Regions from separate parts of the Rhodococcus antarcticus genome, predicted to be linked through region 2. Evidence: riboswitches for the same ligand, from Rfam matches in the RefSeq annotation. Region 2 holds a riboswitch; each other region holds the start of a gene.

Region 1 (7,728 bases), 260 kb from region 2:
CCGCCGACCCCACGCGCGTCGTGCTGCCCGGGAGCCCACCCGTGGTGTCCGGCGACCGGGCCACGACCCACCTCGCCGTCCTGGTCCTGCTGGTGGTGGTGGTGCTCGGCGTGGGGCTGCAGCGCATCCTCACCCGCGCCCGGCTGCGCCGCTCCGCACCCCGGCTGCTCCGGGTGCGCCGGGTCCGCCAGCAGCACCGGCTGCTGTCCCGCTCGTGGATCGAGGTGGTCGGAACCACCCCGGTGCAGCGCTTCCCGGTGTACTTCGACCCCGTGCTCGTCACCCTCGCGTCCCCCGCCGAGGTGGCGGTGCACGGTACCGGCGCCCTCCGCGCGCTCCAGGTGGACGGCGGCTGGGTGTACCCCTCCGGCCGGGTGCGCACGGCGGAGCCCAAGGGCCGGCTGATCGACAACCCCTCCCGCCCCGACACCGGGGCCCGGGAGCGCGCCGCACGCAGCGCCCCCCTGCGACGCCAGCTCCAGGTGGACGGCGTGCTGCTGGCCCCCGCGCCGTTCGTCGGCATCTTCTGGGTGCTGCTCGACGGCGGCGGGGTGCCGGTCTGGCTGGGCGCCACCCTGGTCACCGCGGCGCTGGCGCTGTGGGCGGCCGCCGTGCAGGGCAGCGACCCGAGCTAGACGCGGCGGTGCACCCCGCGGGTGCGCACCAGCGGCCCGGCGTCCACGAGGTGGCAGCCCAGGGTGGCACGGTCGCCGGACCGGTCACCGGTCGACGGTAGCGTCGCCGCTCGTGACCGACACCGGGTTCTCCGCCGACCTCGCCCTCGCCCACCGGCTGGCCGACACCGCCGACGCCATCACCACCGCCCGGTTCGGTGCGCTGGACCTGCAGGTGAGCTCGAAGCCCGACCTCACCCCGGTCTCCGACGCCGACCTGGCCGTGGAGCGCGCGGTGCGGGACCTGCTGGCCGACGAGCGCCCGGCCGACGCGGTGCTCGGCGAGGAGCTCGGCGGCACGGTGGTGAACGCCGGCCGCTGCTGGGTCCTCGACCCGATCGACGGAACCAAGAGCTACGTCCGTGGGGTCCCGGTGTGGGCCACGCTGGTCGCCCTGCTGGTGGACGGCGTCCCCGTGGTCGGCGTGGTCAGCGCCCCGGCCCTGGGTCGGCGGTGGTGGGCCAGTGCCGGCGACGGCGCGTGGCTACGGGTGCAGGACGCGCCGGTCCGCCGGCTCGCGGTGTCGGCGGTGGACTCCCTCGACGCCGCGAGCCTGGGGTTCTCCAGCCTGTCCGGGTGGCGCGACGCCGGGCTGCGCGAGGCGTTCCTCGACCTCACCGACGCCGTCTGGCGGGTGCGCGGCCACGGGGACTTCTTCTCCTACTGCCTGGTCGCCGAGGGTGCGGTGGACGTGGCGGCCGAGCCCGAGGTGTCGCTGTGGGACCTCGCCCCGCTCGACGTCCTGGTCCGCGAGGCCGGGGGTGCGTTCACCGCGCTGGACGGCACCCCCGGCCCGCACGCGGGCAGCGCGGTGGCCAGCAACGGGCGCCTGCACGGTGCGGTGCTGGGGGCGCTGGCCCCGCGCACGGCGGCGGCTCCCCCACCCCTGAGCGACCGCTGACCTCCACGACCCCGGGAGGCGGCCACCGTCGACGCCCCTGCGCACCGACCTGTGACAAGGCGGTCGGTGCAGCGACGTGGTCGGGGGTGGCTCAGAGCTCCGGCTGGTCGGTTCGCACCGTGCGGTCGACGACGGGCGTGCCGTCCACCACCCGGTAGAAGGTCATCTGCTCGAGGCGCGGGGAGTACCCGTGGATGCTCACGGCGGGCTCGTCACCGTCGTTGCGGATGTCGTGGATGTGACCGGGATCCACGGTGCGGAGCCCGCCCACGCCCAGGGTGTCGGCCCGCAGACCTCCGTGTCCGTCCGGTCGGACCTCGGTCACCGTGCCCTGCACCACGGTCAGCGCCGCGGTCGACCGCCCGTGGTCGTGCAGGTCGGTGCTCTGGCTGCGGGTCCACGTGAGCAGCCACAGGTCCACGTCGCCCGGGCCCTCCAGCCGGCTCCAGCAGCGGTCGCGCTCGGAGAAGCGCACGAGCGGGCGCCACAGGTCCGGTCGCGCCGCCGCGGCGGTGACGAGCTCGGCCAGCCGGGTGGTGAGGCGGTTGTGGGTGGTGGGGGTCAGCAGCGGGGTGTTCACGGTGGTCCTCGTCCGTCCTGGGCACCGGGCGTCACCACCGTTGGGGGTGCGCCTGGAGGTCCTCGCGGGCCCCGACGCGACGCCGGGGCCTGGTCGTCACCCGGAGCACCCCGCCGCAGTGCGGGGATGCCGGCCAGCGCGCCGGGGCTCGGCGCTGGCGCTCGTGACCTGGGGTGATCTTGTTCGCCAGTCGTCGGTGCTGTCAAGCCGCTCCCCGTCCCCCGCCTCCCGGGATGCGGGGGACGGGGAGCGCTCGTGCTCGACACGACCACGAGCGCTCCCCGGTCACCGGTCCACGGGGGTCAGCGGTAGAGCGAGAACTCCGGTGCCCGACGGTTCAGCGCCCAGTCGCCGACCTCGCGGGCCTTGTAGGCCACCGGGTCGTGCAGGGTGTGGGTGCGCAGGTTGCGCCAGTGCCGGTCGAAGCCGTAGCCGCTGGTGGTGGCCCGCGCCCCCTGGATCTCGAACAACCGGCTGGCCGCGGACAACGAGGTCGTCGTGGTCACGACCTTCGCCTCGTAGATCGCGACGGCTGCCTCCGCCCGCTCGTCGTCGGTCAGCTCCGGCCCGGTGTCCAGGGCCGTCTGCAGCGCCCGTCCCGCCCGGTCCGCGAGCAGCGCCGCCGCCCGGACCTCGCTGCGCACCTCCCCGATGGTCTGCAGGACGTAGGGGTCGTCGCCGGCCCGGTCCACGCCCGAGCTCTCCCACGCGGTGCCGTGCAGCCGCACCCAGTCCAGGGCCTCCTCCAGCGCCCCCTCAGCCGTCCCGAGGTAGAAGTTGACGAACGCGAGCTGCCAGTGCGGGGTGACGAGCGTCTGGTACGGACTCGGGGTCCGGCCCGTCAGGGGGTCCTCGCCCAGGATCTCCGAGCGCTCGACCCTCGCGTTCTCGAAGACCACGCCCCCGGAGTCGGTCAGGCGCTGACCGATGTTGTCCCAGTCGCCGAGGGCGGTGAACCCGGCCCGACCGGCGGGCAGCGAGACGAACACGAGGCTGTCGTCGAGGGTCGCGGTGACCGAGAGGTGGTCGCCCAGGCTCGCACCCGAGGCGAAGGTGCGCCGCCCGCTCAGGCGGAAGCCGTCCCCGTCGCGGGTCAGCACGAGCCCGTCGGCGCCGCGGGGGTTCTGCACCCCGCCCCAGAACAGCCGGCCCTCGGCGTTGCGCCGGGAGTGCTCGGCAGCCTGCTCGGCGGTGCCGAACAGGTGCGCGATCCGGGTCTGGGCGTAGTGGTAGCCCAGCAGGTGGGCGATGGAGGTGTCGCCGCGCGCGACGCGGCGGGTGAGCAGCGAGGCCTGCGCGTAGCCGAGCCCGGCCCCGCCGAGGACCACGGGCTCCTGGACCTGGAGCAGGTCGTGCTCGCGGAGCAGCTCGACCTCCGCGCGCGGGCTGGCGCCGAGGTGGTCCCGCTCAGCGGCGGTGGCGCGCAGGGTGGCGGCGACGAGGTCCGCGCGGGCCAGGGCGGCCTCGAACGGGGTGGTGCCGGGGTCGAGCGGGGCGGGACGGGTGTCGAGCTGGGCAGTCACGGGGAGCTCCTGGAGGATCGAGGGGCGGATCGAGGGGGTGTGGTCCTGGCGACGAGCTCAGGGACACACCGCGCTCGCCGTGCGCCGGAGATCGACGGCACGGCGGCGCACCAGGGGCACGCGGGGACGCAGGGATCGGGACACGAGGTCTCCGGAGGTGGGACCGGGCGCGCGCGACGGGCGGCTCGGCGAGGGATGGACCAGGAGGCGGGGACGACCGGGGTCAGCGACAGTCCACGTCGGCGACGGCCAGCGGGTGCACGCCGAGGAGATCGGTGCGGTGCTCAGGCACGGCGGCTCCCCTTGTCCAGGACCCGGAGGTCCACGCTTGCCCCGGTGGTCACCGGGGCCTGGTCGTCACCCGGAGCACCCCACCGTGGCGGAGGGTTGCCGGCCAGCGAGCCGGGGCTTGACGCTGGCACTCGTGACCTGTGGTGGATCTTGGCGGCGCCGACACCGCCACGTCAACCGTGCCCTCCCACCATCTGGGAGCAACCGCTGGTGGGTACCGTGAGCCCATGCGGGTGCTGGTGGTCGAGGACGAGCCGCGCCTGGCCGAGACGGTGCGCCGGGGGCTCACCGCCGAGGGCGTCGTGGTCGAGATCGCCGACAATGGTGTCGACGGGCTCTGGATGGGCACCAACGCCACCTACGACGTCATCGTGCTCGACATCATGCTGCCGCGGCTGAACGGGTACGACGTGCTCAAGGGCCTGCGCGCGAAGGACGTCTGGACGCCCGTGCTGATGCTCACCGCCAAGGACGGCGAGTACGACCAGGCCGACGCCTTCGACCTCGGCGCCGACGACTACCTGACCAAGCCGTTCTCGTTCGTCGTCCTCGTGGCGCGACTGCGGGCCCTGCAGCGCCGGGGCGCTCCGGCGCGCCCCACCGTGCTCGAGGCGGGCGACCTCTCCCTGGACCCCGGCCGGCGCCGGGTGGTCCGCGGCACCACCGAGCTCTCGCTGACCCCCCGCGAGCACGGTCTGCTCGAGTTCCTCCTGCGGCACAAGGGGAACGTGGTGACCAAGGGGGAGATCCTGCGGGGGGTGTGGGACGCGCACTACTCCGGCGACGACAACGTCGTGGAGGTCTACGTCGGCTACCTCCGCCGCAAGATCGACACCCCGTTCGACCGCCGGGCCATCGAGACCGTGCGCGGGGTCGGCTACCGGCTGCACGCCGACGGCGGCTGAGCAGGCCCCCGCTCACCCCAGCGGCAGGCGCACCCCGACCTCGGCCCCCCCGGCGGCGGACTCCCCCACCACCACGCTGCCCCCGTGCGCGGTGACGATCTCCACGACGATCGCCAGGCCCAGTCCGGACCCCCCCGCCGAGCGGGCCCGATCGGCGTCGAGGCGGACGAAGCGCTCCAGCACCCGGTCCCGCTCGACCGCGGGGATGCCCGGCCCGTCGTCGCCCACCGTCAGCACGGCCCAGCCACCGTCGGCGCGGCAGCTCGCCCAGATGCGGCCGTGGGCGTGGCGCACGGCGTTGTCGGTGAGGTTGCGCACGACCCTGGCCAGGCGCGCGGCGTCCCCGCGCACCCGCACGGGGTGCACCGCCGCCACGACGTCGAGCCCCCCGGCCCGGGTCCGGGCGACCTCGGCGTCGACCAGGTCGTCGAGGTCCACGTCGCCCACCTGCAGCGGGAGTCCGCGCTCGTCGGCGCTCGCGAGCAGGAGCAGGTCGGCCACGAGCTGGCGCATCCGCTCCGCCTCGGGCAGCAGCACCCCACCGACCACCTCGGCATCGAGGGTCTCGGGGTGGTCGCGGGCGAGCTCCAGCGCCGCGGTGATCGTGGTCAGCGGGCTGCGCAGCTCGTGGGAGGCGTCACCCACGAACCGCCGCTGCGCCTCCTGGCCCGCCTGCAACCGGCTCAGCATCGCGTTCATGGTGCGGGCCAGGCGCGCGATCTCGTCCTGCGGAGCCGGAACCGGCACCCGCTCGGCGAGGTCGGCCGAGCTCACCGCGGCCACCTGCACCCGCATCCGCTCCACCGGTCGCAGCGAGCGGCCGACGAGCGCGTACGTCGCCACCCCCACGACGAGCACGATGACCGGCAGGCCCACCGCGAGCAGGGCGGCCACGGTCACCAGGGTGCTCTCGACCGGCTCCTGCCCGGCCGCCACCAGGACCGTCAGCTCACCCTGCGCTCCGTCCACGGCCTGCGCGGTCACCCGGAAGTCGTCAGGGACGAGGGGGCTGGAGTCCTCGTCGACCACCAGCACCTGCCCCACCGATGGCCGCGTCGCGATCATCGGGAGCTCGGGGGCGCCGGGCGAGGCCAGCACCACCACCCCGTCCGCGTCCAGCACCTGCACCGCGGCCGTGCGACCGTCGGTGGCGAGCAGCTCAGGGGCGAGGTCCCCGGGGGCGACCGACTCCAGCTGGGTGCTGATCTCCGCCGCGCGCGAGGCCGAGGACGTGTCACCCGCGGACTGCAGCGACCGCTGCAGCACCAGCAGCAGCGCCCCGGAGGCCAGGGCGAAGGCCACCGTCACGACGAGGGCGGCGGCCAGTGCCGAGCGCGTGCGCACCCCCCACAGCGAGGGCCGGACCAGGACGTGCACCCCCACAGCCTGCACCACCCCCGTCCAACGAGGACGCCGCCGAGCTCGACCTCCTGCCGGCCACGCCGGTGATCCTGGCCGCGGGCGTGCTCGAGCTCCCGTCCCGGGCCCGCGGGCGAGGGCACCGGCGGCGAGGGGTCAGGGCGCGACGAGCTCCAGCAGCAGCTGCAGCACCACGCGCACGGTGCGCTCGCGGACGTCCGCCCGCCCACCCGGCACGTGCAGCTCGCGGGAGACCGACCGCAGCGGGCTCTGCACGCACACGTGCACCAGGCCCACGGGCTTGTCCGCGCTGCCGCCCCCGGGTCCGGCGATCCCGGTGATGCCGACACCCACGTCGGCACCGAGGCGCTCCCGGACCCCCGACGCCATCGCCACGGCCACCTCGGCGCTCACCGCGCCCAGGGCGTCGATGAGCTCGGCCGGCACGCCGAGCGCTGCGGTCTTGACGCCGTTGGAGTACGAGGCGATCCCGCCGAGCACCCGCACCGAGGAGCCCGCCGGGTCGGTCAGCCGGGCCACGAGCATCCCCGCGGTGCACGACTCGGCGGTGGCGATCGTCCAGCCGCGGGTGTCCAGGGCCCGGGCCAGCAGCTCGTCGACCTCGGCCCCGTCGGTGGAGAACACGGTGGACCCGTGCGCGCCGTGCACCGCGGCCACGAGGGCGTCGTAGCCCGCCTGGTGCTCGGGGCCGAAGCGGGTGACCACCTCCAGCTCGCCGCCGCGCAGGCACGTGGTGATCTCCAGGCCGTCGAGGGTGCCCTCGAGCCCACGCAGCGTGGCGGCGAGCTCGGACTCCGGTGTCCCCCACAGGCGCACGGTCCGCTGGCGCAGCTCGGTCGCCCCGGCCAGCGCGGCCCGGACCCGCGGCGACTCCAGCGCTGCGGGCCACATGCCCCTCAGCTCCCCCGGCGGGCCGGGCAGCACCAGCACGGGCGGTCCGGTGCGCCCGTCGGCCACCGGCACCACCAGCCCGGGCGCGGTGCCCACCGGCTCGATCACCTCGGCCCCGGCCGGCACCACGGCCTGCTTCCGGGTGCCGGCCGCGGTCGCCCCGGGGTCCATCCGCCAGCCCCGGTCGCGGCTGAGCCGCGCGACGATCTCGGTGATCCGGCCCTCGAGGGCCACGTCGAGCTCCGGGGCCCGGCCCTGGACCTGACCGACGAGCTGCGCGGTGAGGTCGTCGGCGGTGGGCCCGAGCCCACCGGTGGTGATGACGAGGTCCGCGCCGGTGTCGGCCAGGAACCGGAGCGCGGCGGAGAGGTCGTCCGGCCGGTCCCCCACGACCACGACGTGCCCGACGTCCACCCCGAGGCGACGCAGCGCCTCGGCCAGCCAGGGTCCGTTGCGGTCGGGCACCCGGCCCGTGAGGACCTCGGTGCCGGTGACGACGATGCCCGCGCGCGCAACCATGCACCGAACCCTAGGCGCGCACGAACCTCACGGCGCGGGGTGCCCGGCGAGGGCCGCGGCGAGC
Region 2 (7,728 bases):
ACCGGCCAGGTCATCGCGGTGGACGGCGGGCTGATGAGCCACAGCCCGATCGCGGAAACCCGCCGCCCGGACTCCGCGCGCTGAGGATGGGCACCGGGGTGGGCGCTCGTCCCGTCGTCCGGCGGGGTCGCCGCCGGGTCGTCGCCGTCCTCTGCGTCCTCGGTACGGTGCTGCTGGCCCTGGGCACCGTGGCCGGGGTCGCGAACCGGCAGCTGGTCGACGGTGCCCGGTTCGCTGCCCACGCCGACGAGGTCCGCCAGGACGAGGCCGTCGCCCGCCAGGTCGGGATCGCAATGACCGAGGCGGTCGTCCGGGCCGACCCGAGCCTGAGCGCCGTGCGGCCGCTGATCGAGGCGACGGCCATCTCGGTGGTCGGCAGCCCGGCGTTCACCCCCGTGGTGGAGGGTGCAGTCCGGCAGGCCCACGCGGCGGTCACCGAACCCGGCTCCGGCGCTCTCGTGCTGCGCCTGGCCGATGTCGGCGCGGTGCTCGCCGGGGTGGTCGCCACGGTGGACCCCGGTGCGGCAGCGGTCCTGCCGTCCGACCTCGACGTGACGCTGGCCCGGATCGGGGACCAGAGCTTCGCGAGCGGGACCATCGCCGCCGCGCACCGGGTGGCGCTGCTGGCCTGGCTGCTGCCGGTCCTGGCGCTGGCCTGCCTGGCCGGGGCGCCGTGGCTGCTCGGGTTCGGCGCGCGGGCGTGGCGGGCGGTCGCTCGGGCCGTCGCCGCGTCAGGCGGGCTGGTTCTGGTGCTCGCTGGCGTCGGAGCCGTGGCGGCCTCGACGACCGCGACCGACTCGCTGCCCGGTGCCCTGCGCGCTGCGGTGCTGCACCTGCTCGCGGGCCTGCTGTGGGGGCCGGGCGCCGTGCTGCTCGCCGCGGGCGTGCTCCTGCGGGTGCTCGCGGCCGCGGACGGTGCCGTGACCCCGACATCGGCGTGGCGGGACTGGCTCGCGCTGCGGCCCGCCTCGCAGCGGGTCCAGGCGCTGCGCGCGGTGGTCCTCGTGGGCGTCGGCACCGTCGTCGTGCTGCGACCGTCGCTGGCCGTCCAGGCCCTCGCCGTCCTCGCCGGGCTGGCCGTGCTGCTGCTCGGGCTGGGGGAGGGGGCACGGGTGGTGCTCCGTCTCGAGCAGCGCCGCCGGACGGAGCGCACCCGGCACCCGCGCGGTCGACCCTCCGAGACCGCGCGGGTGCTGACCGCGCTGCCGCTGCTGGTCGTGGTGTCGCTGGTGCTCGTCCTCGCGGTGCCGTCCTCCCGCGAACTGCCGGCCCTCGCCGAGGCGGCCGGGGGCACCGCGTGCAACGGGTTCGCGCAGCTGTGCGACCGCCGCTACGACGAGGTCGCCTACGCCGGGACGCACAACGCGATGTCCGCCGCGGACGAGCCGGGATGGTTCCTGGCCGAGCAGCCGAACGGGCTGGTCGCCCAGCTGGACGCCGGCATCCGCGTCCTGCTCGTCGACAGCTGGTACGGCCAGGCGACCACGACCCCGGGCCAGGTCACCAACGCCTCCGACGTCCGGGCCCTGGCCCGGGCGAGCGACGAGCTCGGTGCAGGCACCGTGCAGAGCGCCCTGCGGCTGCGCAGCGCTATCGCCGGGACCCCCGTCGGGCCCGTCGAGCCCTACCTGTGCCACGCGGTCTGCGACATCGGCGCCACCCGGTGGGAGACGGCGATGGCGCAGGTGCACGACTGGATGCTGGCGCACCCCCGCGAGGTGGTCACGATCTTCGTCGAGGACTACGTGTCCCCCGACGACACGGCCGCGGTGTTCGGGCAGGCGGGGCTGCTGCCGATGGTCGCGACCCACCAGGTCGGGCAGCCGTGGCCCACGCTGGGCCAGATGATCCAGACCGACCGGCGCCTGGTGGTGCTCATGGAGAACGAGGGCGGGGGCGCGGCTCACCCGTGGCTGCTGCAGGGCTTCGACCAGGTCCAGGACACGAACTACGACGCGGCGACCCCGGAGCAGCTGGGCTGTGCCCGCAACCGTGGCACCGATCGGAGCCAGCTGCTGCTGGTGAACAACTGGTTGAACAGCTTCGAGAACACCATCACCGACGCCGGCCGCGTCAACGCTTACAGCAGCCTGTACCCGCGGCTGGAGACGTGTCGGCGCGAGCGCGGGATGATCCCGAACTTCGTGGCCGTGAACTACTACAGCCAGGGTGACGTGGTCGCGGTGGTGGACGCTCTCAACGGCGTCGGGTAGGCACGACATGCTGCGCCGGGACCACGCTGCGGGGCAGCCGTCCTCTCGACCAAGGACCCGGGAGGAAAGGCTCAGGACCGTGAGACGACGTCTGCGCTGATCAGGATCTCCACACGGTGGTCCGTGGTGAGCACGTTCAAGTATCCCGGGTCCACGCTGAGCACGTACCCGTCCACCGTGCCGCTGGTGGTCTGGATCCTCTCCAGGGGGACCCAGGGGGTTTGGCCGAAGGCCGCGATGAGCAGCACACCCACCCCGGCGACCACCGAGACCCGCGCCAACAGCGCAACCAGCAGTCGGCGCAAGAACGACTGCGGTGGGGTCCGGCGGACCATGGCCAGCACCCCGAACACCGCCACCGCGGCCAGGGGCAACCACCACAGGCCGAAGCTCAGCACGACCGCGAGGGACGTGGCCAGGGCGAGCGCGGCAACCAGCAGCACGGACGTGCGCCGCCTGCCGTCCCCCCACAGGTAGTCCGCGACCAGCAGCGGCATCAAGCACCCGACGAGCGCCGCCGTCAGGAGGTGCTCGGCGAGCAGCGATCCCAGGAGCATGGTGAGACCGTTCGTCACAGTCAGGGTCGTGCTGACGACGAACGCCGTGTCCCAGCGGTAGCCGGACACAGCAAATACTCGGAGCATCACGAAGACGAGCCCCCACAACCCCGCCTGAACAGCCCCATCAGCAAGACCTGGCTCGGCCCGCTGACGACGCGAAGAGCCACCAGCCGAGCTCGTCGAGCCAGAGTCACCGCGCGGTCCTGTGATTGACATCTACGACCTCCAGGCCGCCTGCTCGACCCTCCACGAAGGTCCCACTGACGGAGCCGAGGCTAGCTGACCGGACCCAACAGTCGACGCTGCCGGGATGCTTCAGCGGGCCTGGCAGCCCCGCGACGCGGCGTCCCGGTCGAGGATCGGGCTGCAGAACGGTGGTGTCCCGTGCGGTGACCACCGTCGCGTGGTGCGGCCAGCGGGGTTCGGCCCCGCCGGTCCCGGCTACGGCGCGAACACCGCCCGTCCGGCGTCGGCGACCTGGTGGTCCTGCTCGACACTGCCGGCGCGGACCCCGACCCCACCGGCCACCGCACCGGCGGCGTCCCGCAGCAGGACGCCGCCGCCGAGGACGACCAGCCGCCCGCCCGAGGTGGACTCGATGCCGAACGGGGTCTGGCCCGGCTGGACGAGGGGGCAAGGTCCTTCGTGCCGTCCATCGAGCTGAACGTCACCAGGTTCGCGCCGTCGTCGACCACCGCGATGTTCATCGGCTGCCCGATGCGGTCCGCCTCCGCCGTGCACGCCCGGACAACAGCCTCGGCCTGCTCCAGCGAGATGAGTCGTGCCATGTGGTGACCTCCTCAGCACTCAGAAGAACCCGGGTGGAAACCTCGGCGGGAACGCCGAGAAGCTCGTCGAGCTCGCGCACCCGACGTCGCCGTTCCTGGGCCCCAGCGCGGCCCTCTGTCCGACGCCCTCCATCGCCGGTGACCCTGGTCACATCGGGACGGCTGTGTTTGACAGGGTCGGAAGACCTCCCCAAGATCAGCCTCGGTCATGAGCGCCAGCGTCTAGCCCCGGCTCGCTGGCCGGCAACCCTCCTTCCGTGGCGGGGTGCTCCGGGTGACGACCAGGCTCCGGCATTCGTCCGGAGCAAGCACGGGCCGGGTCCGGCCCACGGCGGAGGAGAACCACGTGGACGAGAAGCTGGCTGCGTCACCGGACGCGCTGCACCCACCGCACGAGCTCGTGCTCCTGGCCGTGCACGTGCTCGCCGTCGCCGACGTGGACTGTCCCGGTCCCACGTCGCTCTGACCTCGACGCGCCCCACCCTCTCTCCCTGACCGCGCCCGGCCCGTCGCCGGTAGCGCCCCGCGGCCCCGTGCCGTCTCCCTCCCGCCCGTCCGCGCCCGTGCGCGGGCCCGTCCGACCGGAGAACCCGTGACCCCGCTCGTCTCCTGCTGCCCGGGAACCCCCTCGTGAGCACCGCCCACGGTGTCGTCCTCTCCGGTGTCGGCCGCACCTTCGGCCATGGTCCTGGTGCCCGGGTCGTCCTCGCCGACGTCGACCTCGAGGTTCGGGCCGGGGAGGTGGTGGCCCTGCTGGGGGCGTCCGGATCCGGCAAGTCGACCCTGCTGCGCCTGGTGGCCGGGCTGGACGCGCCCACCGCCGGCGAGGTCCGCGTCGGGCAGCGCCCCGTGCGGGGGATCGAGCAGCGGGCGGCCGTGGTGTTCCAGGAGCCGCGGCTGCTCCCGTGGCGGACCCTCGCGGCGAACGTGGCCTTCGGACTGCCCGACGGGACGAGCCGGGCCGAGGGCCGGGCCGCTGTCGCGCACTGGCTCGACGCCGTCGGGCTGAGCGGTTCCGCCGGGCACCGGCCGCGCGAGGTCTCCGGCGGCATGGCCCAACGGACGGCCCTGGCCCGAGCCCTGGTCCGGGGACCCGGTGTGCTCCTGCTGGACGAGCCGTTCGCCGCCCTCGACGCCCTGACCCGGCTGCGCATGCAGGACCTGGTCGACGAGCTGCAGCGCACCTCGGGCACCACCGTCCTGCTCGTCACCCACGACGTGGACGAGGCGCTCCAGCTCGCCGACCGCATCGTCGTCCTCGGCGCTGCGCCCGGGGCCGAGGAGGGGGCGGGGGTCGCGGTGCGCACCACCCTCGACGTGCCGGGGGCCCGCCCGCGCGACCGGGCCGACCCCGACCTCGCCCGGCTACGGGTGGTCCTGCTCGACCAGCTCGGCGTCCCCCGCCACACCCCGGTTCGATGACCCCCCGCACGCCGCACGCCGCCCTGCCGTTCGTCCCCCGTCCGCACTCCCCGAGGAGAACCCCCGTGAACCGCCCCCCGTCCCGCTCGCTGCTGCTTCGCACCGGCGTCCTCGCCGCCGCTCTCGCCCTGCTCGCCGGGTGCGTCTCCGGGGAGAGCTCCACCGGAGCCGTCGCCACCGGCACCGCCCCCTCGGGGACGGCCGAGCTCCACCTGGACTACGCCTACTACAACCCCGAGAGCCTCGTCATCAAGGACCAGGGGTGGCTCGAGCAGGCACTGCCCGGCACCAAGGTCACCTGGGTGCTCTCGAACGGCAGCAACAAGGCCAACGAGAACCTCCGCGCCGGGGCCGTCGACCTCGCGTCCACCGCCGGCACCCCCGCCCTGCTGGCCCGGGCCAACGGGTCCCCCCAGAAGGTCGTCGACGTGTTCAGCCAACCCGAGTGGTCCGCGATCGTGGTCACCGCGACCTCCGCCGTGACCGACGTCTCCCAGCTGCGCGGCAAGAAGATCGCCGCGACCCAGGGCACCGACCCCTACTTCTTCCTGCTGCAGACCCTCGCCACCGCCGGGCTCACCGCCTCCGACGTCGAGATCGTCAACCTGCAGCACTCCGACGGCAAGACCGCCCTCGAGCGCGGTGACGTCGACGCGTGGGCCGGACTCGACCCCTTCATGGCCCAGACCGAGCTGCAGGCCGGCTCCAAGCTCATCTACCGCAACCTCGCCTTCAACTCCTTCGGCGTGCTCAACGCCAACGAGTCCTTCCTGGCCGCGCAGCCGGCGACGGCCCAGACCGTGGTCGACACCTACGAGCGCGCACGAACCTGGATCGCCCAGAACCCCGACCGCACGGTCGACATCCTCTCCGCCGCCGCGCAGATCGCCCCACAGGTCGCCCGCCAGCAGCTGCAGACCCGCACCACGCTGGACATCGACCCGGTGCCCGGGGACACCCAGAAGACCGTCCTCACCCACATCCTCCCGCTGCTCGTCCAGGGCGGACTCGTCCGCAGCGCGTCCGACGCCACCACGGCGCTCGACACCCTGTTCGACCCGACCTTCGCCCAGAAGGCCGCCGGCACCCCCTCCACCGGGCGTTGAGATGACCCTGACCCAGGACATCGACTCCCCACCGATTGCCGTGTCCGCACCGCCCCGACGCAGCACCCGTCCCGGCCGGGGAGTGCTGATGCGCGGACTTCTCGGGCTCCTCGTCCCGGTCCTGCTCCTCCTCGGCTGGCAGCTCCTCGCCACCTCTGGCCTGTTCTCCGCCAGCCAGCTGCCCACCCCCGGTGCGGTGCTCGGGGCGCTGCGCGAGCTCCTCGACCGCGGCGAGCTCTGGCACAACATCGCCATCAGCACCCAGCGGGTGCTCCTCGGCGTCGCCGTCGGCGCCGGCAGCGGCTTGCTCCTCGGCGGGCTCGTCGGCCTCTCCCGACCGGTCCGCAGCGCTCTCGGACCCACCATCGCCGCCCTGCGGGCCGTGCCCTCCCTGGCGTGGGTCCCCCTGCTCCTGCTCTGGCTGGGCATCGGGGAGACCCCCAAGATCACGCTGGTCGCGATCGGCGCGTTCTTCCCCGTGTACACCACTGTCTCCGCCGCCCTGGACCACGTCGACCGCCACCTCGTCGAGGTCGGCCGCGCCTACGGCCGCCGCGGCATCCCCCTGTTCCTGCAGGTACAGCTGCCCGCCATCGCCCCGGCGACCCTGTCGGGGCTCCGTCTCGGCCTCGCCCAGGGCTGGTTGTTCCTCGTCGCCGCCGAGCTCATCGCCTCCTCGATCGGCCTCGGCTTCCTGCTCATCAACAGCCAGAGCACCGGCCGCACCGACATCCTCATCCTCGCCATCATCCTGCTCGCCGTGCTCGGCAAGCTCACCGACGGACTGCTCGGACTCCTCGAGAAGGCCGTGCTCCACCGCTTCGGCTGACGGGTGTCTGCTGCTCCCTGCACGCCGATCAGCTATCGGGCGGCCCCGACACTGGTGTCCGATGCTTCGGCGAACCGGCAGCGGTCTACGACGACACCGGTGCGGCCGGTGTGTGCTGAGGAGCTTGAGCAGCGGATCTCGTCGTTGCTCGCGTGTCGATCGCGTACCAGGCCATCCAGGTGATCGGAAAGGCCACGCCGCAGATCGCGACCAGGATGTGGCGGTGGCCGCCGAGGCGACGACAAGCCCCAACTGAGGTGAGCACGGCGAGCGGGGACGCCATCGCCCTCATCGGCGTTCCGTGTGGACCACCCGTCCGGGAGGCATCGGCTCGAGGCCCGAACTGCTGGCGCGGTCGCCGGATCCCGTTCGTCATGCGGCGACGGGATCCCCGACCGGGTATGCCCGATACAGCCCATGGTTGAATTCCGCCCCACGCCAACGTGGTCTGCTGCCGGTCGGCGAAGTTCTCGGGGTTCTTCCCCAGCGGAGTGGCCCGGGGCGGCGACGTCAGCCGAGACGTTGGTGGTCGCGGTGTGCGAGATGGTGTTTGCCCGCGGTGGGAGCGGTCGAACTGGGGCGGGTGTTGGTGCGGTGTTGGTCCCACCGGGCGTGGACGACCCTCGGCAGGGGATGCTTGGTGTGGGTCGGGTGGGTGCGGGCGGCCGTGGTGGGGGTGTATCCGGTCGATGCGGCGGTGGGGGCCGGGTGCAGCTGGGTTCGTGGTGAGTGGGCGCCGGGGGTGGCTTCGACCTTCGCGTTGTTCGCGGTGGCGGGGCGGGTGCGGAGGCGGTTGCGGGCTGGGGCGGT
Region 3 (7,728 bases), on a different replicon from region 2:
CTACGGGACCCTCAACGAGGACAAGTCCAACGCCATCGTCTACCCCACCTGGTACTCCGGGCAGCACCAGGACAACGAGTGGCTCATCGGCGAGGGCATGGCCCTGGACCCCAGCAAGTACTTCATCATCGTCCCGAACATGCTGGGCAACGGGCTGTCCTCCTCCCCGAGCAACACCCCCGCCCCGCACGACGGCGCCCGGTTCCCCAACGTCACCTTCTACGACCAGGTCGAGCAGCAGCACCGCCTCGTCACCGAGAAGTTCGGCATCGAGAAGCTGGCCCTGGTGACCGGGTGGTCCATGGGCGCGGGACAGACGTACCAGTGGGCGGTGAGCTACCCCGACATGGTCGAGCGGGCCCTTCCCTTCTGCGGCTCCTCCAAGACCGCGGAGCACAACGTCGTGTTCCTCGAGGCCGTCAAGTACGCCATCTACACCGACGCAGCCTGGCAGGACGGCATGTACACCAGCCAGCCCGTCAAGGGCCTGCGCGCGGTGGGCAGGGTCTACGCCGGGTGGGGTCTGTCGCAGGCCTTCTACTGGCAGCAGCTCTACGCGAAGGACCCCTTCGACTACGCCTCCCTCGAGGACTTCCTCGTCGGCTTCTGGGAAGGGCTGTTCCTCGCCAAGGACGCGAACAACCTGCTCGCCATGGCCTGGACGTGGCAGAACGGCAACGTCGGCAACACCCCCGGATTCGACGGGGACCACGAGCGCGCCCTGGCCTCGATCAAGGCCAAGACGATCGTGATGCCCGCCGAGAAGGACCTGTACTTCCCCCCCGAGGACGAGGAGTACGCGGTGGGCCACATCCCCGGGGCCGAGCTGCGGGTGATCCCGGGGGTCTGGGGCCACTTCGCCGGCGGCGGTGCCAACACCGTCGACACCGCGTTCATCAACGCTGCCCTGACCGAGCTGCTCGAGTCGTAGGAGACGCCATGACAACTTTGTCGGACTCACCGCCGGTCACGCTGCCCGACTTCCGGCCCGAAGCCGGCGTCGGCACCCCGCTCGCCGTCGGCGCCTTCGCCTTGTCCGTGCTGATGCTCGGGATCCCCAACGCAGGCCTCATCGCCCCCGCCGCGGTCACCGTGTTCGCGGCGGTCGCCTTCGGTACAGGCTTCCTGGGGCTGTTCGTCGGCGGCCTGCTGGAGCTGCGGGCCAACAACATCTTCGGTGGCAGCTTCGCGGTCTTCTACTCCGCGTTCCTGCTGACCACAGCGATCATGCTGCGCTTCTACGCCAGCACGATGGAGCCTGCAGCCTTCGCTGATGCCTTCGGGACCTGGCTGCTGCTGTGGTGCGTCTTTACGGTGATGCTGTCCTGGGGGGCCTGGCACATCAACATGCCCGCGTTCCTCGCCTTCGCGTTCCTCGCCGTCGCCTACCTCGTCCTCGGCCTGGCGAACTTCGTTCACGGTGACGCCGCCGCCGCGCTCAGCAAGGTCGGGGGCTGGGTGCTCATCGTCGACGGGGTGGTCGCTCTCTACCTGAGCTGGGCCCTCGCCGTGATCCCCATGGTCGGGGAGCGAATCCCCCTGTTCCCCCACCCCTACGGCGCGGCACGACCAGGAGCCTGACGGGTACGAGGACCTCGAGCGGTCACCGACGTCCCCGCAGGCTCGACGCCGAGGGTAACGGTGCGCCTCCTGACCCGGCTCAGCTGACCTTCTGGCTGAGCCGGGTCAAGAGGCGCGTCAGCTGCTCCAGGTCACCATCATCAGTCAAGGCCGTGAGCTCCTCCTGCTCAGCCTGCAGCAGCGGCGAAAGCCTCTCGTAGGCAACACGCCCCCGCGGTGCGAGATGAACAACGACACGTCGGCCATCGTTCTCATCGCCACGTCGATACACGAGGTTCGCGGCCACCATCGCGTCGATCAGCTTCGTGGCAGTCGACGCCGGCACGTCGAGGGAGGTCGCGACGTCGCGCATGGCGCTACCACCCCCGTCCACGAGCTGCGCAAGAACGCGCCACTCGTTCAACGAGCTGCCCGCTGCCGCTAGCTTCCGCGTGAGGCGGTCCGACAAGCGACGCTGCAGGTAGCCCAGCAACCCCGTCAACTCCACATCGTCGGGACCGATCACGGTAGATCCCCTCTACTGAACAAGTGGCGACGCGGGAGCTCACGCGACACCAGGATGACAATAATGTTAACCCGCCTTGCCCTTAGAGGCCGGGAAGGAGACGATGCGCACGAAGGTTCGCCTGCAGCACCCTCAGGCTCGTGCATCTCACTCAGCCGAAGCCTTCACGAGTACCTGCGTCGGTCGATGTGGAGGTCGATGCCGTGCCGTCGATTCACTACCCTTTACCCCGTCACCGCAACGAGGGTCCCGTCAGAGTCGGGCTCCTCATCCCACTGCAGGGACCTGCTGGCATCTTCGGACCATCCTGCGAGTTCTGCGCCGCACTGGCCGTGGACCACATCAACGCCGAGGGTGGGTTGCTCGGCCGTGAGGTCCAGCTGCAGGTCGTTGACGGCGGAGATGCACCGAGTCGGGTGGCGGACGAGGTGGACCGGTTGCTTCGAGACGACCAGATCGATGCCATCGTCGGTTGGCACAGCTCGGCCGTGCGCCAAGCTGTCGCGCCTCGCGTACGCGCACGAGTCCCGTACATCTACACCGCCCTCTACGAAGGTGGTGAGGTCACACCGGGACTCTTCATGACCGGCGAGACCCCCCACCGGCAGGTCCTGGCCGCGCTGAGCTGGCTGGCCCGCGAGGCCGACATCAGCCGATGGACCATCATCGGGGACGACTACGTCTGGCCACGGCGAACGGCAGCCGAAGCCACTGCTGCGGCAGCAGAATGTGGCGTCACCTTCGCCGATAACATCTTCGTCACCCCCGACATCAACACCCATTCAGCAGCTCTGCTGGAGTTGGAGCAGCGCGACTCTGACGGCGTGTTGATGCTGATGCTGGGTGAACACGGTGTTCAGTTCAACCGCCAGTTCGTCAGCGCCGGCCTCGATGAATCTCTCGCTCGACTGAGCCCGCTGATGGACGAGAACATGCTGCTCGCCGGCGGAACCAGCACCACCCGCAACCTGTACTCCACTGCCGGCTACTTCGAGACCTTAGCCACGGCGGAAAGCCTGGACCTCAGCGCCCGCTACGCACGGAAGTACGGTTCTGATGCGCCGGTCCTCAACAGCGTGGGTGAGTCCTGCTACGAAGGAATGCTGCTGCTGGCCGAGCTCATCGGCGGGGCACGATCTCTCGACGTTGCCAGCCTGTGCGCCAGCGCGCCCGGGACGATCTACTCCAGTCCCCGGGGCGAGGTCGCCGTCACCGGGCAGGACCTCGAACAACAGGTGTACCTCGCCCAAGCGGCAGGCTTGAATTTCGATATTCTCACAGCCCTCTAAGTTTAATTGGCTGAACCTGTTCACCTGTGCAGCGATAGATGTAAGGCGCTCATCGCAGGGACGGGGTAGTCGGGCTCGGGGCGTAGCGGACCATGGTCACCCGCAGCGCATAGCGTCCGTCCACTTCACAAGGCCCGCGGTGTGCAAGTCAGCCGCAGCGATGCCATCCACGCGTTCCTGACCAGGCTGCGCGCCGCCGGCCACCATGCCCTGCACCTGGACTGGCGCACCGACGACCTCGGGAACCCTGGGACGGACTGCTCGCCGACGCAGTCCTGCTGCACCTGGACCGGGCCCAGCTCGAGGACCTCTTGCACCGCGACCGACGCGCGGTGACCACCGACGGGGTCCTGGGTTTCACCCTGAAGAGGGCGACGGGTCGGGGTGGACCACCGACCAGCTCGACCAGCCCCACCCCTTCACCTGCTGGCACGAACCCGCCCTGCGCGAGGTCCTCGCCCGCATCGGGTGGGCGGTGCGACACCGGCACCACATCGACGGCCGATACGAACCCTGGCTCTACGTCTGCGCACTCGCCTACCAGCAGACTCGATGAACCCAACGCAGGACGCGACCAGTGGACTGCGGATGGCTCGGCCGGTAGAAGACTGCCGCGGCGACGGTCGAACCCGTCGGCCGATGCTGTGTGGCCGTCCCGCAAGGGATCCCCTGCGGGACGTCGCGGGCGGAACGGCCGAAAGCCGTGGGCGTCGTCGAAGCTGGTTCGACTGTCGGGACAGTGCCGTCTCACGTGGTGGAGGACACAGAGGCGCCCGTTCCCGTCGTTCGGCGGACCTACAGTGGGACCGTGCCGACCTTCACCGCGTCCGTTGACGGCGGCGACGACGACGACGACGCTGGCCTGACCGAAGAGCAGCGGGCTGCGCTCGTCCGCGCGTTCTCGACGCCGGCGTTCACGCGCTCAATGGAGCAGCTCCGGCAGCAGATCAGCAGCCCTCTCGAGGGGGCGCTCCAGCAGCTCAATCAGCAGGTGACGGCGGGAGTCACCGCTCAGCTGGAGCCGGTGCTGAGGGCGTCTAGGTTGCGGAATGAGGCCCTGATGAAGGCGATCCAGCCGCAACTTTCGGCTCAGGTAGCAGCGCCGTTGCGGATGCGGGCGGTCCTGGAACCGATGTTCGCGCAGATCGCGGAGCGGCAGAGGGAGTGGGCAAAGGCGCTCGCGGTGCCTCTGATGGCGAACGCCCACATTCAGTCGCAGCTCGCCGGCCTTGCGGTGAACTCGGAGTTCACCCGTTCGTTGGATCGAGTCAGTGCGCTGTCGCGGCTGCGTTTGGAGCTTCCGGACGCTGCCGGGTTCGATCGGTTGTCGGAACTGATCGACGAGGGCGAGTTCGATGCGGAGACGCTGTCGGCTGCAGAGGACGGCGTTGCTGCGGACGCTGAGCTGTCCGCAGCGATCGACGAGGCGGCCGAGGTGTTGTCCGAGGCTCGCCCCTGGATCTCACGCGTGCGGGCCCGTCAGATGGTGGTCGTGTGGGTGTGGCTGATGTGGACTGCGGCGTTGACGGTCGTGGCGGTGGCCGCGCCTTCAACGATCGCGACGTACGTGAGTCTCGCGGGGCTGCCGGCGGGTAAGGAGGCCGCGAAGAGGGCTGGCGAACAGTTCGACCGGCGCTTCCCGCCGGAGGACGAGCCGGTCGGCGGCTGAGCCCCGCCCGGTCAGTGTCGGCGCTTTGGGGTCAGCAGGGTGAGCCGAGTCATCATGCCAAGTGGCGGCGTCCTCGCAAGCGGATCCCCGTGCGAAACGGCGTGGATGTTCGGGGTGAGGGTCTGGAGAGGGTGACCACCGGTGGGCTGGGGCGGCGTCGAGCTCGTCAGGGTCACCCGCGCTCGCCTTCCCGGACACTGCTCGACCGGGAGGGAGCAGCCTGTGGTCTACTTCTGCCTCGACCATCCAGAGCGGCTGAGAGACCTGGCTCGACGACGCCGCAGCAACCATCGTTCGCGAAGGTGCTACCGCCAGGACCGATGGAGGAACACTGCTGTGAGCGCGTCGACCCGTGTCCTCGACACTCCCTCGCACGCCCCGCCGACTAGCGGTGCGCTGCGCCGCGTGGGCGCCGCGGGATCCGTCGGCACCACGATCGAGTGGTACGACTTCTATGGCTCTGCCGCTGCCCTGGTCTTCAGGCCCGCTCCGGAGACCCTGCACCGTGACCTGACTGCGCCGACCCGGGCACTCCCCGAGCGGGTCGTCGAGCCGGTCACTACGTGGGCGCGGGGGTACTGACCGTGGGCGCGAGCGACCGTATCCGGTTGTGTGCCTTCGCCATGGGGTGTGCCGGTCACCAGAGTGCGGGGTTGTGGACCCACCCGGGTGACCGCTCGACCTCCTACACCGATCTGTCGTACTGGACGGACCTGGCGCGGCTGCTGGAGCGCGGCGGGTTTGATGCCCTGTTCCTGGCCGACGTCCTGGGTGTCTACGACGTGCACGGTGGGTCGCGCGACACCGCGGTCCGTGCGGGGGCTCAGGTGCCGCTGATCGATCCGATGCTGACCATCCCGGCGATGGCCGCGGTCACCGAGCGTCTTGGGTTCGCGGTGACGTCGTCGGTGACCTATGAGCACCCCTGGGCCACGGCGCGCCGCTTCACCACCCTGGACCACCTCACCAACGGCCGGGTGGGGTGGAACGTGGTCACCTCCTACCTGGCCAGCGCCGCGCGCGGGTATGGCATGGGGGAGCAGGTGCCCCACGACCGGCGCTACGACCTCGCCGAGGAGTACGTCGAGGTGTGCGCCGCGCTGTGGGAGGGCAGCTGGGAGGACGGTGCGGTGGTCCACGACAGTGCCTCAGCCACCTTCACCGACCCGTCCAAGGTCCACGACGTCGACCACGACGGGGAGTTCTTCTCCGTCCATGGCCCTTTCCTGTGCGAGCCGTCACCCCAGCGCACCCCGGTGGTCTTCCAGGCGGGGGCCTCGGCCCGGGGGCTGGAGCTGGGCGGGCGAATCGCCGAGGTGGTGTTCGTCTCCGGGCCGACAACGGCGGCGGTGCGCACCATGGTCGACGGGGTGCGCGCAGCCGCGCAGGCCGCCGGGCGGGACCGGGGCGACATCAAGGTGTTGACGATGCTCACCCCCGTCCTCGCCGACACTGACGACGCCGCCTGGGCCAAGCACGCCGACTACGTCGCCCACTCCAGCCGGGAAGGTGCCATGGCCCTGTTCGGGGGGTGGACGGGGGTGGACCTGTCCGGGCTGGACCCCGACGCCCCCCTGGAGCACGTCGAGAACGATGCCACCCGCACCGCGCTGGCCGCCTTCACCACCGCCGACCCCCACGCCGCGTGGACGGTCGGCTCGGTGGCGGAGTTCGTGGCCGTCGGCGGGCGCGGACCGGTGCTGGTGGGCTCCCCGACCACCGTGGCCGACGAGCTCGAGCGGTGGTGCGAGGAAGCCGACGTCGACGGGTTCAACCTGGCCTACGCCACGTCGCCAGGCACCTTCACCGACGTCGTCGACCTCCTGGTCCCCGAGCTACGAGCCCGCGGCCGGATCCTGGAGCCCGAGGGGGCCACGCTGCGCGAACGCCTCGTCGGCGGAACAGCGCGGCTGTCCAACTCCTCATGGGTAGGCAAACACCGAAAGTAAATGCCCCCTCACCGGCCCGCCCGACGGCACCCCTGCAGCACCGGCACTGACCTGCTGGGCGCGCGCCGTCCCAGGGCCCTAGCAACGGGAGCGGTATCGATTGCCCCGCTGCACAACGCGTTTCGAAGTGCCGATAAGAGAGATTATGACAAGTCAGGAGCCTTGACTGGCTCTTCCGGTGCTACCTGCCCTCCCCGGTGTCCCGGTCCTTATGGGGGCCCACCGGCGGAGTCGTCGAACCTCTGGCCCGGACGCCCCTTGGTTTCGTGCCAGGCTCCCGCTGCCGGGCCGCCTCCACGGTGTGGCGCTGCCCGCGTATCAGCTGGCTCCCCGAGCGCCCCGGCAGGCTCTACTGCCCCACCCCGGGCACCCTCCATTGCACCGGCGCCGACCTGGACGGGTCCGTACAGCTGCTCGAGCACCGCGGTGCCCCGGTTCCCGGCGATGACCACCCGGGCGGCCGTGAGGTCCTGCACCTGGCGGCCGCGATGCTGCCTGCGCAGCCGGTCACAGTCGCGTGTTGACAGCCCGTGACTGCCATGTTGCACTGAGATCTACCTCACATCAAACTCACACCGTTGGCGAACCCCCTCGGCCGAGTGGGCCTCACCAGCTGGTCGCGTGCTCCGCCTCCACGGACCGTGCGGCGATCGTGGAACGCGGCAACTTCGACGCGCGGCTATCCCGGCCGGCAGGCCGATCACAAGTTGGTCGTCAAGGCCCAGCGAGGACGGT
Region 4 (7,728 bases), 1.7 Mb from region 2:
ACGCGCGCGGTGAACCACAGCGGCCCCTCGGCGCGCAGGCGGGCGAGGAGGTCGTCCAGCTCGGGCGGCTCCGGCACCGGTCGCGGGCCGTCGTCTGTGAGCACGGTGAGCTCGCGCTCCACCCTCGAGCCCACCTGCCGCTGCACCACCTGTGCACCACGCCAACCCTGGGGACACGCCGTCACCAGGGCCTGCGCCACCAGCGCCACCAGCACCTCCTGCGCCACGTGCACCTCCCGTCCGTCCAGCCCTGCCCATGGATCCCGTTGCGACCCCGCGATCCTGGCGCACGTCGACCGCCCGGGAACAGGATTCGGTCGATCGGCCCGCTCCGGCCCGCGCGCCGAGCATCTCTGGCACGCTCGGATCGTGCGGCGGTGCAGCGGCGAGACGGAGACGGCCCGCTCGACGGGTCGTGCTCCCTCCGGGGCAACCCCGGGGTGTGCTCGTCAACCTCGCACGCGCGTCCGGAGCTCCGCCGCCGGCTCCGCCGCCGGCTCCGCCGGCCGGAGAACGCCACCGACGTCAGGACCAGGTCGCCCTGCACCGCCGCGCACCGGCACACCACCCACGACGGTGCCCACGGGTTCGTCCCGGGGCGCAGCGCGCTCACCGCGGCCACCGTCCACGCCGGGCACCCCGTGCTCGTCCGCGCCGACCTCCGCCACTGCTTCGCCTCCGTGACCGCACCCCTTGTGCGGGCGGTCTTCCTGTCCCTGGGCTACCCGCCCGACGTCGCCCTGGCCCTGACCGGGCTGTGCACCACCCGGACCCGCGCGGACGTGCTGCGGACGGTGCCACCCGCAGCCCGCGAGCGGCTGCGTCGCGACCCGCTACGCGGACGACCTCGCGTTCTCCGGCCCGGCCGAGCTCGACGCGGGTGCGCTGCTGTTCTCGCTGGGCCGCCTGGTCTCCGACGAGGGCTTCGCCCTGCACCCGGACAAGACGACGGTGGCGCCCGCGCACACCCAGCAGCGGCTGCTCGGTCTCGTGGTCAACGAGACCGCAGGGGTGGCCCGCCGCGAGCGCGACGTCCTGCGCGCCCTGCTGCACAACTGCACCGTCACCGGCCCGGCGGCGCAGAACCGGGATGACCACCCCGACTTCCGGGCGCACCTGCAGGGCAGGATCTCCTGGGTGGCGGCCGGCCACCCCGGCCGGCTCGCCCGGCTGACGACGATGCTGGAGGCAATCACCTGGTGAGCCCCGACCACACCGAGCGCGTCCACACCGAGCGCGTCCAGCACACCGACATCGACCTCGACGACACCGTGCACGCGGGTCAGGCGTGGTCCCTGGTCGACTACACCGGCTGCTCGTTCGTCGACGCCGACCTCTCGGGCCTGCGCACCGAGGGGGTGGTGTTCACCGCGTGCGACTTCACCGGCGCCGACCTGCGCCGCTCCGTGCACCGGGCGAGCGCGTTCCGATCCTGCACGTTCACCCGGACCAGCCTGTGGGACAGCGAGTTCCACGGCTGCTCCCTGCTCGGGTCGGTGGTCCAGAACAGCCGGCTCAAGCCCCTGGTGCTCGACGAGTGCGACCTCACCCTGGTCTCGCTCGGCGGCGCCGACCTGCGGGAGGTGGACCTGACGGGCTGCCGGCTCCGCGAGGCCAACCTGGTGGGAACCGACCTGCGGGGGGCCGTGCTGGCCGGGGCCGACCTGAGCGGTGCGCGCACCGGTGGTCTGCGGCTGGACGGAGCCGACCTGCGGGGGGCCGTGGTGGACAGCGGGCTGTGGACCTCGGCGTCGCTCGCGGGTGCCCAGGTGCTGGGCGTGCAGGCCCTGGGTTTCGCGGCGGCCCACGGGCTGGTCGTGGAGTGACCGCACGCCGGTCCACCTCTGGGAGACTGGACGGGTGACCGCGACCCGCCTGGACGGCAAGACCACCCGCGACGAGATCTTCGACGACCTGCGCACCCGCGTGGCGGCACTCGCCGCCGCCGGCCGCACCCCGGGCCTGGGCACCGTGCTCGTCGGCGAGGACCCGGGGTCGCAGGCCTACGTGCGGGGCAAGCACAACGACTGCGCCAAGGTCGGCATCGCCTCGCTGCGCCGCGACCTGCCCGCCGACGTGACCGCAGCCCAGCTGGGCGAGACCCTCGACGAGCTCAACGCGGACCCGGCGTGCACCGGCTACATCGTCCAGCTCCCGCTGCCCCGCCACCTCGACGAGGTGGCGGCCCTGGAACGGATCGACCCGGCCAAGGACGCCGACGGCCTGCACCCGGTGAACCTCGGTCGCCTCGTGCTCGGCGAGCCCGCCCCGCTGCCGTGCACCCCGCGCGGCATCGTCGCGCTCCTGCGCCGGTACGACGTCTCGCTGGACGGCGCCCGCGTGGCGGTGGTCGGCCGCGGCACCACGGTCGGCCGCCCGCTGGGCCTGCTGCTCACCCGGCGCAGCGAGAACGCCACCGTGGTCCTCTGCCACACCGGCACCCGGGACCTGGCCGCCGAGCTCCGGCGGGCCGACGTCATCGTTGCCGGCGCAGGGGTGCCGCACCTGGTCACCGCCGACATGGTCGCCCCGGGTGCGGCCGTGCTCGACGTCGGGGTCAGCCGCACCGACGACGGACTGGTGGGCGACGTGCACCCGGACGTGGCGCAGGTCGCGGGGTTCCTCTCCCCGAACCCGGGCGGGGTCGGTCTGATGACCCGGGCGATGCTGCTGGCCAACGTCGTGGGGCTGGCTGAGGGCGTGTTCGGCCGTCCCGGCCCGCAGTGATGGCCCGGCCGTCGCTGGCGTACCGCATCCGCACCGTGCACCTGCCGTTCCTGGTGGTGCTCGTGATCGTGGTCGCGGCCGTGGTGCTGGTGCTGGCCGACCGCTGGCGCCGCGGGGCCGTGCTCCTGGGGCTGGCGCTGCTGGTCGGGGCCGTGCTGCGGGCGGCGCTGCCGGAGGAGCGGGCGGGGCTGCTGGCCGTGCGCAACCGGCCGTCGGACGTGCTGACCTTCGGCTCGTTGGGCCTGGCGATCATCGTGCTCGCGAGCTCGATCGACTCGCTCGGCAGCTGAGGCTCAGCTCCGGGCGAGCGCGAGGGTGGCGGTGAGCAGCTCGCCGACGGCCGAGGCCTCGGTGAGGAAGCCGTCGTGGCCGTGCCGTGAGCGGATGACGCGCAGCCCCGAGCAGCCCGGCATGGCCTCGGCGATCTCGGCCTGCAGCCGCAGGGGGTAGAGCCGGTCGCTGTCGATCCCGCCGACCACCACCGGAACGGGGCAGGAGCTCAGCGCGGCCCTGACCCCGCCGCGCCCGGCGCCCACGTCGTGGTGGTTCATCGCCTCGGTCAGCGCGACGTAGCTGGCGGCGTCGAAGCGGGCCACGAGCTTCTCGGCCTGGTGGTCGAGGTAGCTCTGCACGGCGAACCGACCGGCGGGGTCGTCGGGCTGGTCGTGGTTGGCGTAGCGCTCGTCGAGCTCGACCTCGGCGCGGTAGGTGAGGTGCGCGAGCAGCCGAGCCAGGCCGAGCCCGGTGCGGGGGCTGCGGCCGGTGCCGTGGTAGCTGCCGCCCTGCCAGTCGGGGTCCGCCGTGATGGCGCGCACCTGGGCCGACTGGGTACCGATCTGGTCGGCCGTGGCCCGGGCGCCGGCGGCCAGCACCAGGGCGGAGCGGACGCGGCCGGGGTGGCCCACGGCCCACTCCAGCGCGCGCATGCCGCCCATGGAGCCGCCGACCACCGAGGCCCAGGCGTCGATCCCGAGGGCGTCGGCGAGGGCGAGCTCGGTGCGCACCTGGTCGCGGATGGTCACGGCGGGGAACCGGGCACCCCACGGACGCCCGTCGCGGTGGGACGAGGACGGCCCCGTGGTGCCGCGGCAGCCGCCGAGCACGTTGGGGGCGATGACGCACCAGCGGTCGGTGTCCAGCGCAGCACCCGGTCCGACCATGCCCTCCCACCAGCCGGGGGAGGGGTGCTCGGGCCCCGCGGGGCCCACCACGTGGGAGTCCCCCGTGAGCGCGTGCAGCACGAGCACGGCGTTGTCCCGTGCGGAGCTCAGCCGGCCCCAGCTCTGGACGGCCACCGTCACGTCGTCCAGCACGGCACCCCCGTCGAGCTGCTGCCTTCCCAGCGTGACGTGCTGCAGCACCCCGTCCGAGCGCAGGCTCGGACGGGGTGCTGGCCGGGTGGTGGGGGTCATGCTGTCCGAGGTGCCCGTGCAGACCCCGGTCACGCCCCGGCCGCGGCGGCGAACCCGACCTGCAGGTCGGCGAGGATGTCCTCGAGGCCCTCGATGCCCACGGCCAGGCGGACCAGACCGGGCGTGACGCCGGTGCTGGCCTGCTCCTGCGGGGTGAGCTGGGAGTGCGTGGTGGACGCCGGGTGGATGACCAGCGAGCGCACGTCGCCGATGTTCGCGACATGGCTGTGCAGCACCAGGGCGTCGACGAAGCGCTTGCCGGCCTCGAGCCCGCCGACGATCTCGAACGCGAGCACCGCGCCGGGTCCCTTGGGTGCCAGCTCCTTGGCGCGGGCGTGCCACGGTGAGGAGCTGAGCCCGGCGTAGGTGACCGACTCGACGTCCTCGCGCGCGTCGAGGAACTCCGCGACGGCCTGGGTGTTGGCGACGTGCCGGTCCAGGCGCAGGCTCAGGGTCTCGATGCCCTGGCTGATCAGCCAGGCGTTGAACGGGGACACCGCCGCACCGAGGTCGCGCAGCCCCTGCACGCGGGCCTTGAGCACGAACGCCGGAGCGCCGAGGTCGGCGAACACCGCGCCGTGGTAGCTCGGGTCCGGGGTGGTGAAGCCCGGGAAGCGGCCCGAGCGCCAGTCGAACGTGCCACCGTCGACGATGACCCCGGCGACCGAGGTGCCGTGACCGCCGAGGTACTTGGTGGCCGAGTGCACGACGATGTCCGCGCCGTGGGCCAGCGGCTGGATGAGGTACGGCGTGGCGATGGTGTTGTCCACGACCAGCGGCACACCCACCGAGTGCGCGACCCCGGAGACGCCGACGAGGTCGAGCACGTCCCCGCGCGGGTTGCCGATGGTCTCGCCGTAGAACAGCTTCGTGTTGGGCTGCACCGCCGCCCGCCACTGCTCGAGGTCGTCCGGGTCGTCGACGAACGTCACGGAGATGCCGAGCTTGGGCAGGGTGTGGTGGAACAGGTTGTACGTGCCGCCGTACAGGCTGGGGCTGGAGACGAGGTGGTCTCCGGCCTCGGCGATCGTCAGGATGGCCAGGCTCTCCGCGGCCTGTCCGGAGGCGGTCAGCAGGGCGGCGACCCCGCCCTCCAGCGACGCGATCCGCTGCTCCACCACGTCCTGGGTGGGGTTCATGATGCGGGTGTAGATGTTGCCGGGCTCGGCCAGGCCGAACAGCGCGGCGGCGTGGTCGGTGTTGTCGAAGACGTAGCTCGTGGTCTGGTAGATCGGCAGCGCGCGGGCGTTCGTCGACGGGTCGGCCGTCTGGCCCGCGTGGACCTGCTTCGTCTCGAAGCTCCAGCCGGCGGACGGGTCGGTCGGGACGGTGGTCGGGTCGGTCTCGGTCATCGGTGGTCTCCGTGGGGTGCGGGCACACGTGTGCCCTCTGCTGGGTGGGCTGGGCCGGTCAGCAGTGTCGACATCGCATGGTGGGGGCTCCTCGACGAGGGGCCCGCACTCGCACGGGCCCGCGCTTGCCGTCCGGAACCTCTCCGGACGGCCTGGTCAATCACCCGGGGCACCCCACCGCGGAACGAGGGTTGCCGGCCAGCGAGCCGGGGCTTGACGCTGGCACTCATGACCTGGGCGCGATGGTAGCGCGCGCCCCACGCGGTGTGCACCCGAGGTGTCCGACCCGTGGACACCCGCCTCGACCTCAGCCCAGCAGGCCCAGCCCGGCCACGGCGTCGCGCTCCTCGACCAGCTCGGCCACCGACGCGTCGATCCTCGCCCGGGAGAACTCGTCGAGCTCCAGTCCTCCGACGATCGAGTAGGAGCCGTCGGCGCAGGTGACGGGGAACGAGCTGATCAGCCCCTCGGGCACGCCGTAGGAGCCGTCGGAGGGCACGGCCATGGACACCCAGTCCCCGTCAGGGGTGCCGTGCACCCAGTCGTGCACGTGGTCGATGGCCGCCGAGGCCGCCGAGGCCGCCGACGACGACCCGCGGGCCTCGATGATGGCCGCCCCGCGCTTCTGCACGGTGGGGATGAACTCGCCCTCCAGCCACGCCTGGTCGTCGACCAGCTCGGTCGCCACCGTCCCGCCGACCTCGGCGCGGAACAGGTCGGGGTACTGGGTCGCGGAGTGGTTACCCCAGATGGTCATGTGCCGGATGTCGGTCACCGGGCGCTGCGTGCGCGACGCGAGCTGGGCCAGGGCCCGGTTGTGGTCCAGGCGGGTCATCGCCGTGAACCGCTCGCGGGGGACGCCGGCGGCGTTGCTCATCGCGATGAGTGCGTTGGTGTTGGCCGGGTTGCCCACCACGAGCACCTTGAGGTCGTCGGCGGCGGACTCGGCCAGCGCCCGGCCCTGGGTGGTGAAGATGGCCCCGTTCGCGGCCAGGAGGTCGCCGCGCTCCATGCCCTTGGTGCGGGGGCGGGACCCGACGAGCAGGGCGACGCTCGCACCGGCGAAGGCCGTGGTCGCGTCGTCGCTGATGGAGATGCTGTGCAGCAGCGGGAACGCGCAGTCGTCGAGCTCCATCGCCACGCCCTCGGCGGCCCCCAGCGCGGGGGTGATCTCCAGCAGGCTCAGCGCCACCGGGGTGTCGGGACCGAGCATGGCGCCGCTGGCGATGCGGAACAGCAGGCTGTACCCGATCTGCCCGGCGGCTCCGGTGACGGCGACGGTGACGGGTGACGGGCTCATCGCGGGGACTCCTCGGGGTTCGGCGGACCGGACCTCACCGACGCTACCGCTGTGCGGGATCTCACAGGGGACGACGGGCGCGACGCGACCCCCGACCGGTGCGGTCGGGGGTCGCGGGGCGGGTGGCTCAGAAGGCGTCGATGAGCCCGTTGAGCGTCGCGCTGGGCCGCATGACGGCGTCCGTCCTCGTCCTGTCCACGTGGTAGTAGCCACCGAGGTCCACGGGGTTGCCCTGCACCGCGGCCAGCTCGCCGACGATCGTCTCCTCCGCGGCGGCGAGGTCGCCCGCGAGCCCCGCGAACAGCGCTGCGAGCTCGGGGTCGGTGGTCTGGGCGGCCAGGGCCTGGGCCCAGTAGAGAGCCAGGTAGTAGTGGCTGCCCCGGTTGTCGATCTCGCCGACGCGGCGTGCCGGGGAGCGCCCCTCCTCGAGCAGGCGGCCGGTGGCCTCGTCGAGCGCAGCCCCGAGCAGCCCGGCGCGCGGGTTGTCCGTCTTCTCGGCCAGGAACTCCAGCGAGACGGCCAGGGCCAGGAACTCGCCCAGGGAGTCCCAGCGCAGGTGGTCCTCCTTGACGAGCTGCTGGACGTGCTTGGGCGCGGAGCCGCCGGCGCCGGTCTCGAACAGCCCGCCGCCGTTCATCAGCGGGACGATGGAGAGCATCTTCGCGCTGGTGCCCAGCTCCATGATCGGGAACAGGTCGGTGAGGTAGTCGCGCAGGACGTTGCCGGTGACGGAGATGGTGTCCTCGCCGCGACGGGCTCGGTCCAGGGTGTACCGGGTGGCGTCGGCGACGTCCATGACCTCGATCGTCAGGCCGTCGGTGTCGAGCTCGGCCAGGTGCGCCCGCACCTTGACCAGCACCTGCGCGTCGTGGGCGCGGGTCTCGTCGAGCCAGAACACGGCCGGCGAACCGGTGGCGCGGGCGCGGTCCACGGCCAG

What was found. A riboswitch is a leader RNA that binds a small molecule or an ion and turns the genes downstream of it on or off. The one in region 2 is predicted to bind S-adenosylmethionine.
Region 1: linked by a shared signal. The riboswitch ahead of RHODO2019_RS11965 (cysteine dioxygenase) and the one ahead of RHODO2019_RS10550 (ABC transporter ATP-binding protein) in region 2 are both predicted to bind S-adenosylmethionine.
Region 3: linked by a shared signal. The riboswitch ahead of RHODO2019_RS18340 (LLM class flavin-dependent oxidoreductase) and the one ahead of RHODO2019_RS10550 (ABC transporter ATP-binding protein) in region 2 are both predicted to bind S-adenosylmethionine.
Region 4: linked by a shared signal. The riboswitch ahead of RHODO2019_RS02740 (bifunctional o-acetylhomoserine/o-acetylserine sulfhydrylase) and the one ahead of RHODO2019_RS10550 (ABC transporter ATP-binding protein) in region 2 are both predicted to bind S-adenosylmethionine.

What each region holds. Positions count from the first base shown of each region.
Region 1 is NZ_CP110615.1:2,455,033-2,462,760, forward strand. Features, by position in the region: gene RHODO2019_RS11955 (hypothetical protein) at 1-635, shown strand, start outside; gene hisN (histidinol-phosphatase) at 748-1,575, shown strand; gene RHODO2019_RS11965 (cysteine dioxygenase) at 1,667-2,155, opposite strand; SAM riboswitch class IV at 2,213-2,324, opposite strand; gene RHODO2019_RS11970 (acyl-CoA dehydrogenase family protein) at 2,458-3,678, opposite strand; gene RHODO2019_RS19350 (putative leader peptide) at 3,736-3,822, opposite strand; SAM riboswitch class IV at 3,998-4,108, opposite strand; gene RHODO2019_RS11975 (response regulator transcription factor) at 4,197-4,874, shown strand; gene RHODO2019_RS11980 (sensor histidine kinase) at 4,887-6,251, opposite strand; gene RHODO2019_RS11985 (competence/damage-inducible protein A) at 6,390-7,664, opposite strand; gene RHODO2019_RS11990 (HpcH/HpaI aldolase/citrate lyase family protein) at 7,692-7,728, opposite strand, start outside.
Region 2 is NZ_CP110615.1:2,196,925-2,204,652, reverse strand. Features, by position in the region: partial or broken gene RHODO2019_RS10575 (SDR family NAD(P)-dependent oxidoreductase) at 1-84, shown strand, start outside; gene RHODO2019_RS10565 (phosphoinositide-specific phospholipase C-related protein) at 99-2,213, shown strand; gene RHODO2019_RS10560 (hypothetical protein) at 2,285-2,770, opposite strand; partial or broken gene RHODO2019_RS19345 (heme-binding protein) at 3,215-3,561, opposite strand; SAM riboswitch class IV at 3,766-3,878, shown strand; gene RHODO2019_RS10550 (ABC transporter ATP-binding protein) at 4,192-4,983, shown strand; gene RHODO2019_RS10545 (aliphatic sulfonate ABC transporter substrate-binding protein) at 5,049-6,089, shown strand; gene RHODO2019_RS10540 (ABC transporter permease) at 6,178-6,918, shown strand; gene RHODO2019_RS10535 (glycosyltransferase family 2 protein) at 7,429-7,728, opposite strand, start outside.
Region 3 is NZ_CP110616.1:78,491-86,218, reverse strand. Features, by position in the region: gene RHODO2019_RS18365 (alpha/beta fold hydrolase) at 1-931, shown strand, start outside; gene RHODO2019_RS18360 (acetate uptake transporter) at 940-1,581, shown strand; gene RHODO2019_RS18355 (MarR family winged helix-turn-helix transcriptional regulator) at 1,661-2,086, opposite strand; gene RHODO2019_RS18350 (substrate-binding domain-containing protein) at 2,275-3,375, shown strand; gene RHODO2019_RS18345 (hypothetical protein) at 4,184-5,044, shown strand; SAM riboswitch class I at 5,284-5,371, shown strand; gene RHODO2019_RS18340 (LLM class flavin-dependent oxidoreductase) at 5,668-6,993, shown strand.
Region 4 is NZ_CP110615.1:535,636-543,363, forward strand. Features, by position in the region: gene RHODO2019_RS02710 (TNT domain-containing protein) at 1-227, opposite strand, end outside; gene RHODO2019_RS02715 (hypothetical protein) at 952-1,203, shown strand; gene RHODO2019_RS02720 (pentapeptide repeat-containing protein) at 1,254-1,826, shown strand; gene RHODO2019_RS02725 (bifunctional methylenetetrahydrofolate dehydrogenase/methenyltetrahydrofolate cyclohydrolase) at 1,861-2,727, shown strand; gene RHODO2019_RS02730 (DUF3017 domain-containing protein) at 2,727-3,017, shown strand; gene metX (homoserine O-acetyltransferase MetX) at 3,021-4,139, opposite strand; gene RHODO2019_RS02740 (bifunctional o-acetylhomoserine/o-acetylserine sulfhydrylase) at 4,169-5,491, opposite strand; SAM riboswitch class IV at 5,608-5,725, opposite strand; gene RHODO2019_RS02745 (malate dehydrogenase) at 5,799-6,791, opposite strand; gene RHODO2019_RS02750 (NADP-dependent isocitrate dehydrogenase) at 6,919-7,728, opposite strand, start outside.